3 regions of the Paenibacillus sp. Y412MC10 genome follow, and region 1 is predicted to be linked to each of the others. Evidence: predicted binding sites of a transcription regulator. Region 1 holds the regulator's gene; each other region holds the start of a gene.
What was found. The regulator LexA, encoded in region 1, represses DNA repair genes until DNA is damaged. The targets are predictions, from matches to a motif close to CGAACATATGTTCG.
Positions count from the first base shown of each region.

Region 2: recA (recombinase RecA) is a predicted target of LexA. The motif match lies at 2,189-2,202, and genes of this name have one in related genera.
Region 3: GYMC10_RS26265 (SPL family radical SAM protein) is a predicted target of LexA. The motif match lies at 3,708-3,721, and genes of this name have one in related genera.

Region 1 is NC_013406.1:2,701,054-2,707,227, reverse strand. It holds gene GYMC10_RS11850 (HAD family hydrolase) at 1-309, opposite strand, end outside; gene GYMC10_RS11845 (hypothetical protein) at 353-877, opposite strand; gene GYMC10_RS11840 (DUF896 domain-containing protein) at 1,036-1,242, opposite strand; gene GYMC10_RS11835 (LysM peptidoglycan-binding domain-containing protein) at 1,533-1,904, opposite strand; gene lexA (transcriptional repressor LexA) at 2,080-2,706, shown strand; gene GYMC10_RS11825 (hypothetical protein) at 2,797-3,585, opposite strand; gene GYMC10_RS11820 (RNA polymerase sigma factor) at 3,578-4,114, opposite strand; gene GYMC10_RS11815 (hypothetical protein) at 4,361-4,876, shown strand; gene glnA (type I glutamate--ammonia ligase) at 4,949-6,174, opposite strand, start outside.
Region 2 is NC_013406.1:4,683,595-4,689,768, forward strand. It holds gene GYMC10_RS20290 (regulatory protein RecX) at 180-917, opposite strand; gene recA (recombinase RecA) at 1,057-2,118, opposite strand; gene GYMC10_RS20300 (competence/damage-inducible protein A) at 2,407-3,669, opposite strand; gene pgsA (CDP-diacylglycerol--glycerol-3-phosphate 3-phosphatidyltransferase) at 3,773-4,360, opposite strand; gene GYMC10_RS20310 (YajQ family cyclic di-GMP-binding protein) at 4,625-5,116, opposite strand; gene GYMC10_RS32600 (hypothetical protein) at 5,268-5,441, opposite strand; gene GYMC10_RS20315 (helix-turn-helix domain-containing protein) at 5,518-6,174, opposite strand, start outside.
Region 3 is NC_013406.1:5,985,596-5,991,769, forward strand. It holds gene GYMC10_RS26250 (Ku protein) at 1-761, shown strand, start outside; gene GYMC10_RS26255 (DNA ligase) at 768-1,673, shown strand; gene ligD (non-homologous end-joining DNA ligase) at 1,679-2,596, shown strand; gene GYMC10_RS26265 (SPL family radical SAM protein) at 2,579-3,652, opposite strand; gene GYMC10_RS26270 (TetR/AcrR family transcriptional regulator) at 3,881-4,462, shown strand; gene GYMC10_RS26275 (serine hydrolase domain-containing protein) at 4,507-5,577, shown strand; gene GYMC10_RS26280 (YitT family protein) at 5,637-6,174, opposite strand, start outside.

The sequences.
Region 1 (6,174 bases):
ACGCCAGGATTCCTTGCGGTATACGGGAGCCAATTCTTGCAGCTTTCGGAATTCGGGCTGGGATCCAGCCGTAAAATTAGCCCACAAGCCTTCAAACGGATTGATCCCGATCATTTTGGTAAAAGCAAAAGTATCATAGGATTCATACAATGCTCTTGCTTCTTCACGCACCGCGGCCAAAAGCGCGCCGGCATCAACGCCGGTCTCCGCCGCTCCGGCTTGGCATGTCACTTCAAACGCTTCTTCTACACTGCGTTCATCCCACAACAACGTATCGTCCAAATCAAACAAAACCGCAGCAATCGGCATTTCTCTCCCACTCCTCATATACATTGTGATCTACTCTATCGGGTTAGTTGTGCTCCACTGGAATTTGATGAGTCTTTGCAAACTCTTCCAATCTTTCGCCCATGGCTTTGGTATCGTAAAGATTCATCATTCGTGAGAACACCCAGTTGCCTGCTTTTCCCTTGCCTTGGATCACGACGGAACCCGAAGCCAATTTGATCTTCTCGATATCCGATACGGCCAGACGGCGTTCCCGGTTGAACTTCATGGTCGACACGGAGGCCCGTTCAATCTTCAAATAAGGCTTGCGGAGAAATATCATGAGCGCCAACAGGATATACAAGCTGACGCCAACCCAATTCAATACATCATTGCTTCCGCCGGCTGCCTGTGAAGTTGCCGTTCCGAGAAGCGCATACAAACCGGCCAATGCAACAAGCACTAACGGAAGTACATACTTACGTCCCTTAAACACGTCATGCTTATCATTAATCGCAGACCCTTGATACGAGGTCAATCCCTGCTTTTTGCGCTGTTTGTTAAGTTGCGACATATTTTTGCTGACTTTTCTTTCCCATGAACGTGACATTTGGTTCCCCCTGAACTCATAATCAAAATGTTTATAAACCATATAAACTTGGGGTAACCGTAATCGATTATCCGAATGGCCGGTACCCCAAGTAGTATTATGCTATCCTTCGATCTGTTCACGGATCCTCTAAATATATATCCTTGAACGGTTATCGACTAGTGCTTTAATCGCGGGCCGCCTTTTTGTTCGTTTTCATCAACCCATTCAATCGATTCCAGCTGTTGTCTAAAGTTACTGCGAATATTGTTAAGGTATATTTCCCGAAGCTCGGCCCGTTCTTTGAGCTCCTCCTCGGTCAGCCCTTCATTCTTCTTCTTTCTTGCTAATACATTGATGCGTTCTACCAAAGTATCGATGTCCATGACTTCTCCTCCAATTTCGATATCATGTATAACTTAAACATGTGAAAAAGAGCTTGTCAAGGCAACTGAGCCCTTGCAAACTCTTCTCAGAACAAATAGGAATATATGATGCGCATAAACGAATACCGTCTATGGGGAGGAAATCTATAGTTATCTATTGTAAACGCGCTATTACGCGTAAATGATTCAATCTGACAAGCAGAATATGATGTGTCATTAAACAGGAAGTAACCAGCCGTATGTGGTGATTATATGGAGTATGAATGCCTATTGGTTGAAGCAACGTCAAATCACCAAACCGGCAATGACAGCACTTCCCCAGCCTGTATGTCCGGACCCTTCAATCCGTTCATTCTTCGTATGCTATCCAGATATACGCGTGTATCCATATCCGCAGGTTTGTGAAGGGAAGCAATTCGCCACAAGCTATCGCCATATTGAACGATCACCTGCTTCTCTCCAGTCGGCTTCTCTGTCCCACCGGCAAAAACGGAATATGCACCTGTCCAAAAGATGGCCACAATTAGCAGGGTGAACAACAGTTTATTCAAAGGGATCGAAGCTATCTTCGATTTCAAGTAAATGCCCCAATTCTTCGATGATTGTTCTGTTACCACCGGAACGTTCTCATAAATGCTGCGGTATGTACTGTATTTCAACATGGAATCATCATCTCCCAAACAAGTGTTCTCTATTGGATTCATCTTAACACGAACACTTGTTTGATTCAATACCCAAAAGAACATTTGTTCTATTTTATTTTAGAACTTATGTTTGTACGAACGGTAGTTCTATGTTATAATTTTCCCAAACGTTACTAAATGGGGTTGATACGGCATGTCGAAAATATCCAGCCGCCAGCTGGCGATCTTAGAGTTTATCCGCAACGAAGTTCGTAGCAAGGGTTACCCGCCTTCTGTCCGGGAAATCGGCGAGGCTGTCGGACTAGCTTCCAGTTCTACGGTCCATGGTCATCTGGACCGTTTGGAGAAGAAAGGCCTGATCCGCCGTGACCCTACGAAACCAAGAGCGATCGAGCTGCTTGGCCAAGAAGAATCCGAGAGCGCGAATCTGTTTACGCACACCATAGCCAGAGTGCCTGTCGTCGGGAAAGTCACAGCAGGCGTGCCGATTACGGCCATGGAGAACATTGAAGACTATTTCCCGCTCCCTCAGCATTACGTGGGCGACGATAAAGTGTTCATGTTGTCCGTAGTCGGCGACAGTATGATTGAAGCCGGTATTCACAGCGGTGACTACGTCATCGTTCGCCAGCAGCAAACCGCGGACAATGGTGACATTGTCGTTGCAATGACAGAAGAAGATGAAGCAACCGTGAAGACCTTCTATAAGGAGAAGGATCATGTACGATTGCAGCCGGAGAATCCTACCTATGAGCCGCTGCGCTTGAACCATGTTACGATTCTCGGGAAAGTGATCGGTCTCTTCAGGGACGTACACTAATTCCATAGAATTATGAATAAGAGGTTACCTTCCTTATTTGGATGGTAACCTCTTCGCTTTTTGTATATAGATAATGGAAGATAATCCTGACTAGTTTGCCAACACCATAACGCCTTGCTTAAGATCCAGTCGATACATCCGCTTAGGTTTATAATCCGGCGAACCTTCGCCTCCCGGTCCCTCCGTAGACTGCAGAACAAGTTTATTCTCCTTCACCTCGGGAGCCGTACCTGGTCTATAATATGAAAAGTAGGATGCCAAGGACTCATCCTGAAATCGGAGCTGAACGGCATTACCCGTTTCATGCTCTACGGCGAACGCATAGATTTGTATGCCATGACAGTCCCTATATTGCGGTGCGAGTATAAATACATCGGCATCTTGAAACGGCAGGCGAATCATATCAACCGGAGCAGATGTCGGTTGAATAAATGTAAGCCCCTCCAGCGTAGTGACTTCATTTGTAACTTGGTTAGTACTATACTGCACGCTGTAGTTTCCGGTAAACGACCGATCCGTTTCGATACCGAAGCAGCTCGGTGCACCCAATGTCGTTATTTTTTCCTGTCCAACTGCAATAACGTTTAACCGTCCTTCATCCGTTACGCCTTGTGCCCGGATTGTCTCCTCCTTAGTAGGGGGCATAGTCCCTGCTCTCTGTTGTTCGTCCCTGCCATAAGGCAATTGAAAGGCAAATAAAATAATCAGAAGCATGAACCCGCCAGCTAATCCAACTTGTAAGTACTTTCGACGTTTAGGTTTGCTGTCGGTGAAAATCACGGACCTATGCACGTTTTTTTTCATTTCGGACGTGAACTTTTCATTTGAAAAAGGAGCTTTTTTAGCACGGTTGTACCAGTCTGGTTTATCCTCACTCATCGTTCTTCTCCTTCATTAGTTTTTGTACTTTTTTCCTGGCCCGATGCAATCTGGATTTTACAGTGCCTGTCGCAATATGAAGCAGCTTCGCAATCTCATGCATCGGCATTTCATAGTATAGGTCCAGGACCAATACTTCCCTAAGCTTGCTCGGCAAAGTCATAATCATTGCCCATATTTCATCCGTATACTGCTCGTCCAAATATTCCGCTTCCGCTGACCGGCTTGACGAACTGGCGGTAAGCTTGTCTTTAAGGATGACTTTCCGAAAGAAAAAAGCCTGTTTGTACCGGAACGCCGTATGTCGCGTGATCGTAAGCAGCCACGTTTTCAGCGTCGCCTGACCGCGAAAGGTATGTATGCCGTAATAGGCCTTAATAAAGGCTTCTTGTGCAATATCGTCTGCCAAGGCATGCTGTTTGGTCAAAAAATACGCATAATTCCACACATCGTTTCCATATTCATTCATGATTTTATCCAGCGTCTGGCTGTCCATGACCGTCATCTGCTTTAAGTATTCGAGCTCCAACCGATTCACCTCATCTAATTAGAGTCATGGAAGCGAGCAAAGGTTCCTTTTTTCGTAAAATAAAAAAGAATCTCCCGTAGGTAAGGGAAGAGTCTATTCTATAAAGTATAAACAACCCGATCTTTCATTTGCGCTAAAATGTAGATATAAAGACACTATTTAACATATTTAACTTACAATCTCTAATATTTAATGGTATTATTTAGGAAGTTGGCCAACCTAAACTGTTTTTTGGGAGGTAGTTAAATGAAGAAATTATCCATAGCAACATTTATCGCAACGGTATTAATTCTTGCTACTGCTCATTCTGCCTTTGCAAATTCCCCAAGCCCGAACCCTGATTCAGATACAGCCACTATTCAGGCACTGACGAATTATGAAAGTGAACCCAACGATAATTATGAATCTGCTGACACTGCAGTGTTGTATGAATGGGACAACGGTACGAACTATGGATATATTAGCAGCATGGGCGATCTTGATTTCTGGCACTTGCCGACTAATAACGCAAGTTCCTATAATATCAGTCTATATTCGCCTGACTCTTACTTTAATTATAACTTTGCAGTCTACGAAAAAGTGCCTGGCCAAAATGGATATACTGAAGTTGCTCGCTCCTATGCAATAAACGGTGTCGCCGGCGTTAGTGTACCGGGATTAAAAAGCGACGGTACCATCCCTAATTACTATGTTATGGTATACGGGAACATGGGCTTCAATATATTAAATCCATACCGACTCACAATTCATGCTGTTTACTAATGATTTTTAAATGCTGAAATCATGTTTGCATTAAAAAATCCCCGCTGCCACTTGGCAGCGGGGATTCCTCTATTAATACATTGTAATGTACTGATCGCGTTCCCATTGGTGAACTTGCGTTCTGTACATATCCCATTCGATCTCTTTCAGCTCGTAGAAGTGAGCCAGCGCATGGTCACCGAGTGCATCGGAAATGACTTCGCTGCGGATCAATTCGTTGAGCGCTTCTTTCAGGTTTGCCGGCAAGCTTGGGATGCCTTCCTCGATGCGCTCTTCTTCCGTCATCACGTAGATGTTGCGGTCGATCGGTGCCGGAAGCGACAGCTCACGCTTAACGCCGTCCAAGCCAGCTTTCAGCATGACAGCCAGAGCCAGATACGGATTCGCAGCCGGATCCGGGTTACGCACTTCGATGCGCGTGCTCAGACCGCGGGATGCTGGAATACGAATCATCGGGCTGCGGTTACTTGCAGACCATGCCACGTAGCAAGGTGCTTCGTAACCAGGCACGAGACGCTTGTACGAGTTCACCGTCGGGTTCGTGATCGCAGCAAACGCGCGTGCATGCTTAAGAATACCCGCCATATAGTTCCGAGCCGTTACGCTCAGGCCAAGCTCGTCGCTCTCATCAACGAACGCGTTCTCGCCGCCTTTGAAGAGCGATTGGTTGCAGTGCATGCCAGAGCCGTTTACGCCGAATAGCGGTTTTGGCATAAACGTTGCAATCAGTCCATGCTGACGAGCGATCGTCTTAACAACCAATTTAAAGGTTTGAATCTGGTCAGCCGCTTTGATCGCATCTGCGTACTTGAAGTCGATTTCGTGCTGGCCAGGCGCAACCTCATGGTGAGAAGCTTCGATTTCGAAGCCCATCTCTTCCAGCGTCAGCACGATGTCACGGCGGCAGTTCTCGCCGAGATCCGTAGGCGCCAGGTCAAAGTATCCGCCCTGGTCATTCAGCTCCATGGTCGGATTGCCTTTTTCGTCGGTTTTGAACAGGAAGAATTCCGGCTCCGGACCGACATTCATGGAAGTGAAGCCCATCTCTTCGGCTTCCTTCAGTGCTCTCTTCAGAATACCGCGCGGATCTCCCGCAAATGGGGTGCCGTCCGGCATGTAAACATCACAGATCAGACGCGCGACGCGATCCTCGGATACCCAAGGGAAGATCATGAAGGTATCCAGATCCGGGTACAGGTACATATCGGATTCCTCGATACGCACATACCCTTCGATGGAAGAACCGTCAAACATCATTTTATTATCAAGCGCTTTAGGCAGCTGGCTTACCGGAATTT
Region 2 (6,174 bases), 2.0 Mb from region 1:
GAATCTTTCACAAAGTAGTCACTTTTTTGGAAGGAAAAAGGATTCTAATTTATGATAAAAAGATTCATATTTATTTTAGTATTTATAAAAAGATATTGTCAAGGGAAAGCAATGGGTAAACGTCAGTTTCATCCAGCGAAACCATTTCTTTAGCGAAAAAATGCACACCTGCTTGTGCTTTATTCAAAATCATACGGCTCTTCGTCCCATTCGCCTTTCTCCTGCTCCTCTTCAATCAAAAGTTTGAGTGCCTGGCGCACAGGCTCTCCCCCAAACCCCCTACGCATTAAATATGCTCCGGTTTTACGTTTGCGATCCAGCAGCTCCCCCTGGGTTTGCTGCCATTTTTTTCGTCCCACGGCCAAGCAGCTCTCCAATTCCGATTCTGCGCTGATCTCGCCCAAAGCCTCCGAAATCAGCTCGGTGCCGATCCCCTTCTGCCTCAGCTCCTGCTTAACCCACAGCCGTCCCTTTTTATGGCTGGTCATGCGCTGCTCTGCCCACATCTTAGCGTACAGCGCGTCATCCAACAGCTTGTCCTTCTCGAGGCGTTCTAGCGTCGTCTCCACGCTGCTGGGCTCGAACCCCTTTTGCTGCAAACGCTGCGTGATCTCCTGAGTCGTCCTAGGTTTCCGAGCCAAATGATTCAGCGCTTCCACGTAAGCCCGCTGCCGCTCATCTGCCACGACAATCTCCTGCAGCTCTTCCTTGCGAAAAACATTTCCCTTTAACATGCGATATTTAAGCATCACGTCTTCATGAACGGTCATAAGGTACGGACCGAACGCGATTTGATACCGGTGTTTGGGCTTTTTCAGCATTTCGACAGAAGTTATGACCAGATCCTCGTCTTCCGGAAAATGTCCAATTCCCGAGGAATCCGCCTGCCCCGACATTTCTTTATTCTCTATATCCATACGACGCTCCCTTCACTGCTGCACGCTTCTCGACACATCGTCAAGACCAATGATTCGGCAGAAATAAATGCAAAGAAGACCGTCTGGCGTTACCCACACCGGACGGTCCCAAACACTGTCATCGTTAACCAGCGATTTATTACTCTACCTTAAACAACTCTTGCTCTTCCAATTGCTCTTGTTCCTTCTCCTTGTCGGAAGGCTCAGGAACAGCCGTCGTCAGATTACTCGCTTCACGGATCTTGTTCTCGATCACGCTTGCGATCTCCGGATTCTCCTTCAAGAACTGCTTCGCATTCTCGCGGCCTTGACCAAGACGGTCACCGGCATAAGAATACCATGCTCCGCTTTTATCCACGATATCCAGCTCCGTACCGATATCGATCAGGCTTCCCTCTCTAGAGATGCCTTCGCCGTACATAATATCAAGCTCGGCCTGTTTGAAAGGTGGAGCTACCTTGTTCTTAACAACCTTAATCCGTGTGCGGTTACCCACCACATCGTTGCCCATTTTGATGCTCTCAATTCGACGCACGTCCAAACGAACCGTGGAATAGAACTTCAGAGCACGTCCGCCTGGGGTTGTTTCAGGGTTACCGAACATAACGCCAACCTTCTCGCGAAGCTGGTTGATAAAGATGGCAATCGTTTTCGACTTATTGATGGCACCCGACAATTTACGAAGAGCCTGGGACATCAGACGGGCTTGCAGACCTACGTGGGAATCACCCATGTCGCCTTCGATCTCGGCTTTCGGTACAAGCGCGGCAACCGAGTCAATAACGATGACATCGACGGCTCCACTCCGTACCAGAGCTTCCGCAATTTCCAGCGCCTGCTCGCCCGTATCCGGTTGGGAGAGCAGCAATTCATCAATATTAACGCCCAGTTTGTTTGCATACGATGGATCCAGAGCATGCTCGGCATCGATAAATGCAGCTTGTCCGCCAGCCTTCTGAACCTCTGCGATGGCATGCAGGGCTACTGTTGTTTTACCGGAGGATTCCGGGCCGTACACTTCGATAATCCGGCCTCTAGGCAAGCCGCCGGTTCCTAAAGCTATATCCAATGCCAACGATCCGCTTGGCACAATCTCAACTTGCATATGGGTGGATTCACCCAGTTTCATGATGGAACCTTTTCCGAACTGTTTCTCTATCTGACGAAGCGCCATTTCCAGCGCAGCACGACGATCTGACAATTGTTCCACAACCCTTCACTGTTGATAGTCTTATCATACCTTGTTTTGACACGTTTGCCAAGCTTTTTTTCGAACATACATTCGTTTTTTTTATTCAACTCCCCTTCCCGTTCATGCTCCGAACCCTATGTATAAAGAACAAGAACCGTGGCAACATCAATCGATATGCCACGGTTCTTCCGTATTTCCCATTATACTTGGAACGGTTCCTAAATTCAAGAACAGCTATTTAGCAAGGTGTAAATTTTTTACTTTTCCAAATGCTCGGTCCCTTTTTCTCCACGAAGCCTAAGCCTGCTCAGACGCTACGAGACGCTGCCAAAGCCGGTATAGCAGCGCTTTGGTTGCGCGGAGCCGGATCGTTTCGCGGTTGCCTTGGAGGTTCAGCTCATGCACTTCCGTTTCTTTGCCCCTTTGGGACAATCCGATGTAGACCAGCCCTATAGGCTTGCGTTCCGCGTAACCCGGACCTGCCACGCCTGTCACCGATAAACCGAAGTCGCTGTCGGTTACCATCCGGACATGATCCGCAAGCGCTTCTGCAACCTCCGCACTGACGGCCCCCGGCGCATCGTCGCCCTCCAGCAGCGCATGCGGGATATGCACAAGCTTCTCCTTGATCTGGTTGGTGTAACAGATGATCCCCCCAAGAAACATCGATGCGCTTCCGGGAATGGAGGTCAGGGTCTCCGCTACAAGTCCTCCCGTGCAGCTCTCCGCCGCGCTCAGGGTCCAGCTTCGATCTGCCATCATGTCCACGATGACCTTTTCGATAGGCACATCCTCGTTGGCATACATAAATTCAGGCCCTCTCTCCTGGATCCTGGCTTCCAGTTCATTCAGTCGGACCATCGCCTCAGACTCGCTGGAGGCCTTCGTGGAGATGCGGACGGTGACCTCCCCGTCCTTGGCATACAAAGCAATCGTCGGATCGGTCTGGGCCGTAATCAGGTCCTCCAGACGCTGATCCAGCGCGGACTCCCCAATGCCCGCGAATTTAAGCATCTTCGAATAGATGGGAAGCTCATCCGTGAGCACATGCTGCAGAAGCCAAGGCTTGGCCTCCTGCTCAAACATCGGCATCAATTCTTTGGGCGGCCCCGGCAAAACGATATAATGAGTGCCTTCATAGGATACCGCGTTCCCAACGGCGAGGCCTGTCTCGTTCGGAAGCGGGGTGCCTCCCTCGATGGCGAGAGCCTGGCGCCGATTGTTCTCGGTCATGACGGATCCCCGCTCATGAAAGAAGCGTTCAATCCGGTCCATGGCCATCCGGTCGATATGCAAGGAACGATTTAGAAAGGAAGCCAGCGCATCCTTCGTCAGATCGTCCTGCGTGGGACCGAGACCGCCGGACAGGAGTACAATATCGGCTCTGCTGCTGGACAGGCGCAAGGCCTCCTTGAGCCTCTCCAGGTTGTCCCCGACAACGGTTTGATAGTACACGTCGATCCCCATTGAAGCAAGCTGTCTGGACAAATACTGTGCGTTGGTATTCACGATCTGTCCGAGGAGAAGTTCTGTTCCAACTGCAATGATTTCTGCTTTCATGATTCATCGATCCTCCCGTATCTTCTATCTCTTCGTTAGTAGCTGCCTTCGTTATTTTCTTACCCGGCGGAAGAAAAAAGCAATAGGATGGCTCCTATTGCCGTTATGCCCCGGTACCTTTGAGAAGGTGCCTGTTTTGGACAAAATATTCGATTCCCGAATAGATCGTAATCAGCGCGGCAGCCCAGATCGCAATGACATCAAACGGAATCCCCAAAAATACAAACGGGAAATTGTTGATCAGAAGCGCGACAATCGCCACGATCTGAATCACCGTCTTGATTTTTCCGGATTGACCTGCTGCGACTACCGAACCTTCCAGAAGCGCAATTTGTCTCAAGCCAGTCACCGCAAATTCCCTGCTGATGATGACAACAGCAATCCAGGATTCGCATTTTCCCATCTCTACAAGCGATATGAGTATGGCCGCAACCAGCAGTTTGTCCGCCAGCGGATCCAGAAGTTTACCCAGATTCGTCACCATATTGTTTTTCCGGGCCAGATACCCGTCAATGCCGTCCGTGCTTGCAGCAAGTATGAATATCAGTGCCGCAATCAATTGGTTATAGGGCAGGACAAAATCATTCCACACAATGGGATCCGGATAAAAATCAAAATCCACCAGCAGGAAAATCATCATGACAGGGATCAAGCAAATGCGGGCCAACGTGATACGATTGGGTAAATTCATGGGGCAACCTCCCTTGCAACGGGTTGTCTTGTTAACTCGGCAGACCCTGCAGCGGTTATCCTTCTGCATGTCATCAGGGTCGCTCTTCCCAAGAGCCTAAAGGGTTTGAAGCGTGCATCGCTGTCTGTCATTTTCATCCCCCAGTAATCTATGTATACGTTAATCCTTATATATCGTTTTTTAGTATAATATTTCCGTTGACGCCCTGTCAAAAGAAACAAACCAGCCGAACCCACCCCTTATTGCTTAAAGGGAGAGGAGCGTTTATTTAAAATTGGTGAATTGCAGATCCAAGGAAAGGTCCGCTTTGCGAAGCAGCTGCATGATCTGCTGAAGATCATCCTTGCTTTTTCCGGTTACCCGAATCTGGTCTCCTTGAATCTGGCTCTTGACCTTCAGCTTGGAATCACGGATCAAAATATTGATCTTTTTGGAATTTTCCTGGTCGATTCCTTGCTTCAAGGTCAGACGCTGACGGACGGTACCCATGGAAGCCGGCTCGATCTTACCGTACTCCACATTTTTAAGCGACAAGCCCCGCTTCACCATCTTGGTCTGCAAAATATCGATAACGGCGTTGAGTTTGTACTCGTCATCGGAGGCAATGACCAGCGCGTCCTTGTCCAGCTTCAAGCTGCTCTTGCTGCCCTTGAAGTCAAAACGGTTTTCGATCTCGCGCTCCGCTTGATTAACCGCATTGGTAAGTTCCTGCATATCCATTTTGGATACGATATCAAATGAGCTTTCTGAAGCCATGGTGAATCCTTCCTTTCATTTGGCGATAATGCTTCTATTATAGGTAAAACCGAGAGACAAGTCTAATCCTGTAAGGAATCCGCGATGGATCAGGAACGAAAAAGACTCCGCTTATCGCCAACATCATCCGGCGAAAACGAAGCCCGCTCCCTCAACTGCTAGCTTTCTCATCATGCACCGGACGGCGGAACATACTCAGTATGCCGAGTAAAATATGTGCCAGCCCAAAGCCTAATATGCCATACCCCCAGCTGCTTGGGATCAAATAATAGCCCAAGAGGCTGACGATAACGCCTAATCCGAATATAATCCAATTGACCGTCACAGAGCATCACCTCTTTCGGGAAGTGAAATAACAGCATGCAGCTGCATGCTGTTATGATGGCCTGGAGGACAGGCAATTATTCGAAGTCGGTGGTATCCGATGTATCCGTAGTATCCCCGGTACCCGTGTTGTCCATCGTGCTTGCGGAACCATCAGCCGGCTCCAACACGATGCGCGACGTGGACTTCCCATCCGTTACGGGCTGGCCGCCAACCGTAATGGTCGTTGCAGCAGAATTGGCCGACTTCACGTACAGCCCCTGGCTGTCCATGTCAAAGCTCAGCGAAGCACCGTTCTCGAGCATTTGGAAAGCCAGCTTCTCCCCGGAAGCATTGTTGCCACGATATACTTCGACCCAACTTTTACCGTCACTGATTGCCACAATCTCAACCTTCACGGACGAGCCCGATACCTTAAATACGGTGTTCTTGCCTTCCGTCCGGTCCTGCGTCACCGTAGCCGCTCCAGGCGTTGAATCACCCGGTTCATCGATGTCCGTTCCATCCGTTCCGTCTGTGCCTTCTGTTCCGTCCGGGGTATCAGTTCCTTCTCCGTCCGTGCCTTCGTTTACCGTGCCGTCCGGGGTGTTTTCGCCGCCCTGCGCTCCGTCGCCTGGCGTCACGGGATCCGTGTTATCCGGAGTTTGCGGGTTCTGCGCCTGATCGGTCTGCGTCTGATCATTGTTGCTGACCGGCGGTTCGTCCTTAGGCTCATTCGAATTGATGGCCACCAA
Region 3 (6,174 bases), 3.3 Mb from region 1:
GGGAGGAGATTACGAAGGGCTATGAGTACGAGAAGGGGAAATTCGTGTTGTTCGAAAAAGAAGAGCTGGAGCAGCTCGCCGAAGCGAACAGTAAAAACATCACCATTCTGGACTTTGTCGATCTGACCGAGATCGATCCGATCTACTTCCAGAAGACCTACTATCTCTCGCCGGATCAAGCAGGTGCCAATGCATACCGGCTGCTGCTGGAAGCGATGAAACAGTCCGGCAAAATCGGCATCGCCAAAATTGCCATTCGCTCCAAGAGCAGTTTGGCTGCGATTCGCGTGCTGGATGAATGCCTGTCGATCGAGACGATTTTCTACCCGGATGAAATCCGGCCGATTTCGCAGGTCCCGAATTTGCCTGAGCGAACCGAGGTCAACGCCAAGGAGCTGGATATGGCCAAACTGCTGATTGATCAGTTGTCGACTCCCTTTGACCCTGAAAAATATACGGATGATTATCGCGAACGCCTGCTGGACCTGATCAACAGCAAAGTGTCCGGCGAAGAGATCAAGATTGCCCCTGCCCGTCAGGAGACCAACGTCGTGGATCTGATGGCGGCCCTTCAGGCCAGCATCGAGGCCGTCAAGCCGATCGGAACGGACCCGGGCACCAAGCCGAAGCCGCGTAAAACGACCCGGAAGACCGCTGCCAAAGAGCCTGCAGCCAAGGTCAGCGGCGGGGAAGCTGACGCGGATGCACCGAAGCCGAAACGCCGGGCGACCAAATCCAAGAAATCCGATTCCCCATCCTAAAGCCGCATGGGACAGTTGCAAAATTTGCTGCCGAAAGAGCCGATGGCTCCGATCTCGACGGATCAGATTACGACGGGCGAAGATTGGGGTTATCAGCTGAAATGGGATGGCGTACGCATTCTGGCCGGGCTTGACCAGAACCGCGTATCCCTGTATTCCCGCAAGCTGCTCGACAAAACATCCCTGTACCCCGAAGTCGTTCAGGCATTATCCGTCCTGCAGGATCGGCGTCTTCTCCTGGATGGCGAGGTCGTGTATTTTCATCCGGAGCTTGGCCGCCCCGTCTTTCAGAAGGTTCTCCAGCGGGAGCGTTCGCGTACGGTCAGTACGAGCGCTCCTCTGTTTACTTATGTGCTGTTCGATATCTTGGTGGACGGCGACGAGGACTTGCGCAAGCTGCCTTATCTGGAACGTCATCATCGTCTCAAGGAGACGGTTTCCGACATTCCGGGCCTGCTGACCGCCGATCTGTTTCTTGAAGGCGAACCGTTATGGGACTGGGCGGAACAGCGCGGTTGGGAGGGCATTGTCATGAAGCGCCTCTCCTCGCCATACCGTGAGGGCAAAAAGCATCGGGATTGGTACAAAAAGAAAATTGCCGTGAACATGGCTGCCTCCGCCGTCGCCATGATCATCAGGGAAGGTCGCGTAGCCAGCCTCGTCATCGCAGACGACGATGGGAACTACATCGGCCGGGCTTCCCTGGGGCTCAATGAGCAAACGAAGAAGAAACTGCTGCAATATGCCGAAAGCCATCGTGCTGACGCGATATGGAGAACGCTCCATACCGACCTGAAGAAAGAACAGCTGGCCTGGCTTAACCAGCCTTTATCAGTCCAGGTCACATTTCTCGAGTGGAGCCAGGATGGCATGATGCGCCATCCCAAACTCGTATCGATTGAGGGGGTGTAAACCATATGGCTCGTACCGTTAAAGGCACCCTGACGATCGAGGGGCAAGAGATTCAAATTACGAATCCCGACAAACCGCTGTGGCCGGAGGTCGGCATTACCAAGGCAATGTATTTGCAAAAGCTTGCGGCCATCTCGCCTTTCTTGCTCCGGTACTGCCGGGGCAGGCTGCTCACGACCATCCGGTATCCGCACGGAGCCCAAGGCGAATCCTTCTACCAGAAAAATGCACCCGAGCCGCTGCCGCCTTTTGTTCAGACTTATGTGCACGAAAATATTAACTACGTGCTGCTCAACGGGCTGCCGGAACTGCTCTGGCTGGGGAATCTGGCTGCGCTTGAGTTTCACCCTTCCCTGCATCTGGCAGGCAGTCATCTGCCCTGCGAATGGATGATCGATTTGGATCCCACGCTCCCGGAGGAGCCCCGGATTATGGAGGCGACGGCCATTGTAGGGGACGTGCTGAGCTCCCTGGGCCTGTCCTCCGTCCCGAAAACCTCGGGAGCGACCGGAGTGCAGATCATCGTTCCGATTCCGGAAGGCGTAACGTTCGATGAACTTCGAACGGTTGGCCAATTCGTGGGCCAATACGTGACGGAGAAGTTCCCGAAGCTGTTCACCATCGAGCGGCTGAAGAAGAACCGCGGCGATAAAATCTACTTCGATTATCTTCAGCACTACAGCGGGAGGACGCTCGCCGCTCCTTACACCCCGCGGGCTCGGCGGCTCGGGACCGTCTCCACGCCGCTCACGTGGGACGAAGTCCGCCAGGACGTTTCTCCCACGGAGTTTCACCTGCTGAACATCGAAGAACGGCTGAGGGAAAAGGGCGACCTGCTGCAGACCCTGCCGCCCCAACCGATCGAGAATGTCATCCGGCATCTGAAGCCAAAGGGTAAGGCGGCGTCAAAAAGGAAAGGATAGCTGCTCAACAGCGGGAGTAAGCTCCTCTCCGGAAACCGGGGCCGCCGGTTGAGGAAGCTTCCTTGGACGTACAGGAGCAGCCCATTCTCTCGCAGGGTGATCGTTGGCCCCTTCATCCGATGTATCGTTCTCCGAGGCTGCAATCGGTCCGGACCGGTTGACGGCAGCAGGTGCCCCCATGGTCAATCCGCTCAGCCCATATTCGTTCAACAGCCTGGACGCCATCGACTTGAAGGAACGAACGTAATGCTCTTCCGCATAAGCGCCTTGCCCATATAACTCGCGGTAGGATTGAACCACCTCGGGGAAGTGGTGTTTCAGCGTTTCGAGGTACCATTTCTTCACGTCGCGCGACAGTCTCAGCAAGGAGATCATCGCAAAGGAAACGCCTCTTTCCTTTGCCTGGGACAAGAGCTCCTTCAGTTCCGGCTCCTCGTCCGTCAAAAAGGGCAGCACAGGCGCCACAAACAAGCCTGTTCTAATGCCAGCAGCCGATAATCTGTGGATCGCATCAAGCCTGGCCTCCGGATGAGGCGATGCCGGCTCCAGCTTCCGGATGACGTCCCCGCTCAGCGTGTTGAGACTTATGTTGACGGACACGTTCTCCATCCGGGTCAAGATATCCAAATCCCTCAATACGAGCGGAGAACGCGTCGTAATGCTGGTAGAAATGCGGTATTTAGCGAGCAGCTTCAGACATTCCCGCGTAAGGGTCTCCTTGCCCTCGATCGGCTGGTACGGGTCGGTTGCCGTTCCGATCGTCACCTGTCCGATTGATCTCCGCATCGCTTCAATATCATAGTTAAACTTCCTCGCCGCGCTCGACAGCTGCTTCTCCAGCGCTTCCGCCGCATTCGACTTCATAAAAATATGGTGCTGGAACTCGTCTTCCGCTCCCATCCCGATAAACGATTGAAATGCGCGGGCGTAGCAAAAGCTGCAGCCATGTCCGCAACCTCGATACGGATTGATGGACCAATCGAAGGGCATCCGCTCTTCCTTCACTCGGTTTAATGTTTGCTTGGTGGTTATGCGTTCATATTGCGTACGAGCCATTCCGCTTCCTCCTCCCTGGACCTGCCATGCTCTATGTCATTATTCTTTATTTTAACAAACATATGTTCTTATTATAAGTGGTTTTTACTGGATTTACAAATCCTGATTCCATGAATGCTTCATGATGACCGGATTGAAATCGGTCCAATTACTCTTTATAATCAATATATATCAAGTGATATATATTGATCGTTCTACATATGAATAACCTAAGGAGCTGTAGACATCATGGCACCAAAAACGAAGTTTACCAAACAAGATATCGTGCTAGCCGCATTCGACATTGCCAAAACGGATGGCATCGAGTCCATTACGATCCGAAAAGTAGCCGAACGTCTCGGCAGCTCCATCGCGCCGATCTATGTCAATTTCAACGACGTCCAGGAACTGCTTCAGCAGGTCGCCGAAAGAGCCTTCCATGTGGCCAGAGGAATGATCATGGAGCAGCAATCCGGACAGCCGTTCCGGGATATCGGCATGGCAAGTCTCCGCTTTGCCAAGGAATATCCCGTGCTTTATCGGGATCTCATGATGAAGGACAATCCCCATATGAAGAATACGCCGGAACAACTGGGCGAAGTTATCGCATTGATGAGGCAGGATCCGGAGCTCGCGGAATTTTCGGATCAGGAGCTGCAATCTATTTTATTGAACATGCAGGTGTTTCAGACAGGTCTCTGCGTCATGGTGGCAAACGATCTGTTCACGAAGAACGTGGATGACGAGCAGATGATGAATATGATGGACGAAGCCGCTGAAGCGTTCATACGTGCTGCGCGTGCCCGGAAACATGAGGGAAACGGAATCTAAACTGAAGGAAAGAAAAATTACGATTCATGGGAGGTAGAACGGCAATGGGAACAATCCTGAAGCAAGCGGTTCTGGATGCATGTGTGACTCAAATCGCCAATAAAAGAAATGTGTTTAGCACAGTGATGTGCGTCGAGGACCAGGAGCGGTCATTGTCCATAGTCGGCAGCGGAGGTGATATGCAGCCTGACGACCGCTATTTCATTGCCAGCGTGACCAAGTTGTACGTGACTGCCGTACTCTTGATATTACGCGCCGAGCGGCGGCTCGAGCTCCATGATCCCATTGGCAAGCACCTGCCCGAAGAGATTATGACCGGGCTCCACAGGTTTAAGAACCGGGATTACGGCGAAGAAATCACCGTTCAGCATTTGATGTCCAATACGTCCGGCATCCCGGACTATTTCTCGGGAACCGTCTTCTCGAATCTGATCGCCGGGAAGGATCGAGCTTGGAGCCTGGACCAAGTCCTGGCCGCGGCCAAAAGGAAAACGCCTAAATTCAAACCGGGACAGCAGAAAAAAGCCCAATATTCCGACACCAACTATCGGCTGCTTGGCCAAATCATCGAGAATATCAAGGGCGAATCCATTCAAGCCGTATTCCAGGAATACATCTTCGACAAGCTCAAGCTGACGCAAACCTATTTTTATCATGACCCGGAGGATGCGTCCCCCGTTCCGTTCCATTACAAGCAGAAGCGACTGGACCTTCCCTTGTATATGGCATCAGTCGGTGCGGAGGGCGGGATCGTCTCCACGGCAAGGGAAACGATGACGTTTTTGCAATCCTTTTTTAACGGGGATTTGTTTCCGCTGGGGGATTTGAGGGAGCTCCAGAGGCAGTGGAACTTCCTGTTTGCTCCCGGCCCCTTCTTCTATGGCATCGGCATTTCAAGACAGCCGCTATCTCCTTTCAGTCTGGGACGCGGACTCATCGGCCACTGGGGCCAATCCGGGGCATTTGCCTTCCATCACCCGGAGTCGGGCCTCTATTTCACCGGAACCGTGAACCAGGCCGTCGGTCAATCCGCCGCCGTCCAGGCCATGTCGCGAATCATTCGTCATTATGTGCGCGAGAAGAAGGCGCTGCGCCTGCAAGCCGATACTCTTTAAACAAAAAATGGCTCCACCCGCGCTAACTCTCGCACCGGGTGGAGCCTGAAATGATTGTATTAATGGATTGCCTTTTTCTTAAAGCGGCCGCCCTTCACATCATGGATGTTGCCGACGGCTACGAAGGCCTGGGAGTCCCAGTCTTCCACAATGGATTTGAGCTTTGCTTCTTCCAGGCGAGTGATAACCACAAAGATAACCTTCTTGCTGTCTCCGGAATAAGCGCCCTCGCCTTCGAGGTAGGTTACGCCGCGTCCCAAACGCTGGGTCAGCGCATCACCGATCTCCTTATGCTTATCACTGATAATCCAAACCGATTTGGATTGATCAATGCCTTCAATGGTAATATCGATCAATTTAAACGCAAGGTAATACGCAATCAGCGAGTACATGGCATGGTCCCAGCCGAAAATGAAACCTGCGCTGCCTAGAATGAATACGTTGATGAACATCACGATTTCGCCGACGGAGAACGGCGTTCTCTTGTTGATCAGAATGGCCACGATTTCCGTCCCGTCCAAGGAACCGCCGGACCGGATAACAAGGCCGACCCCGATTCCGAGAAGCACGCCGCCGAACACGGCTGCAAGCAGCGGA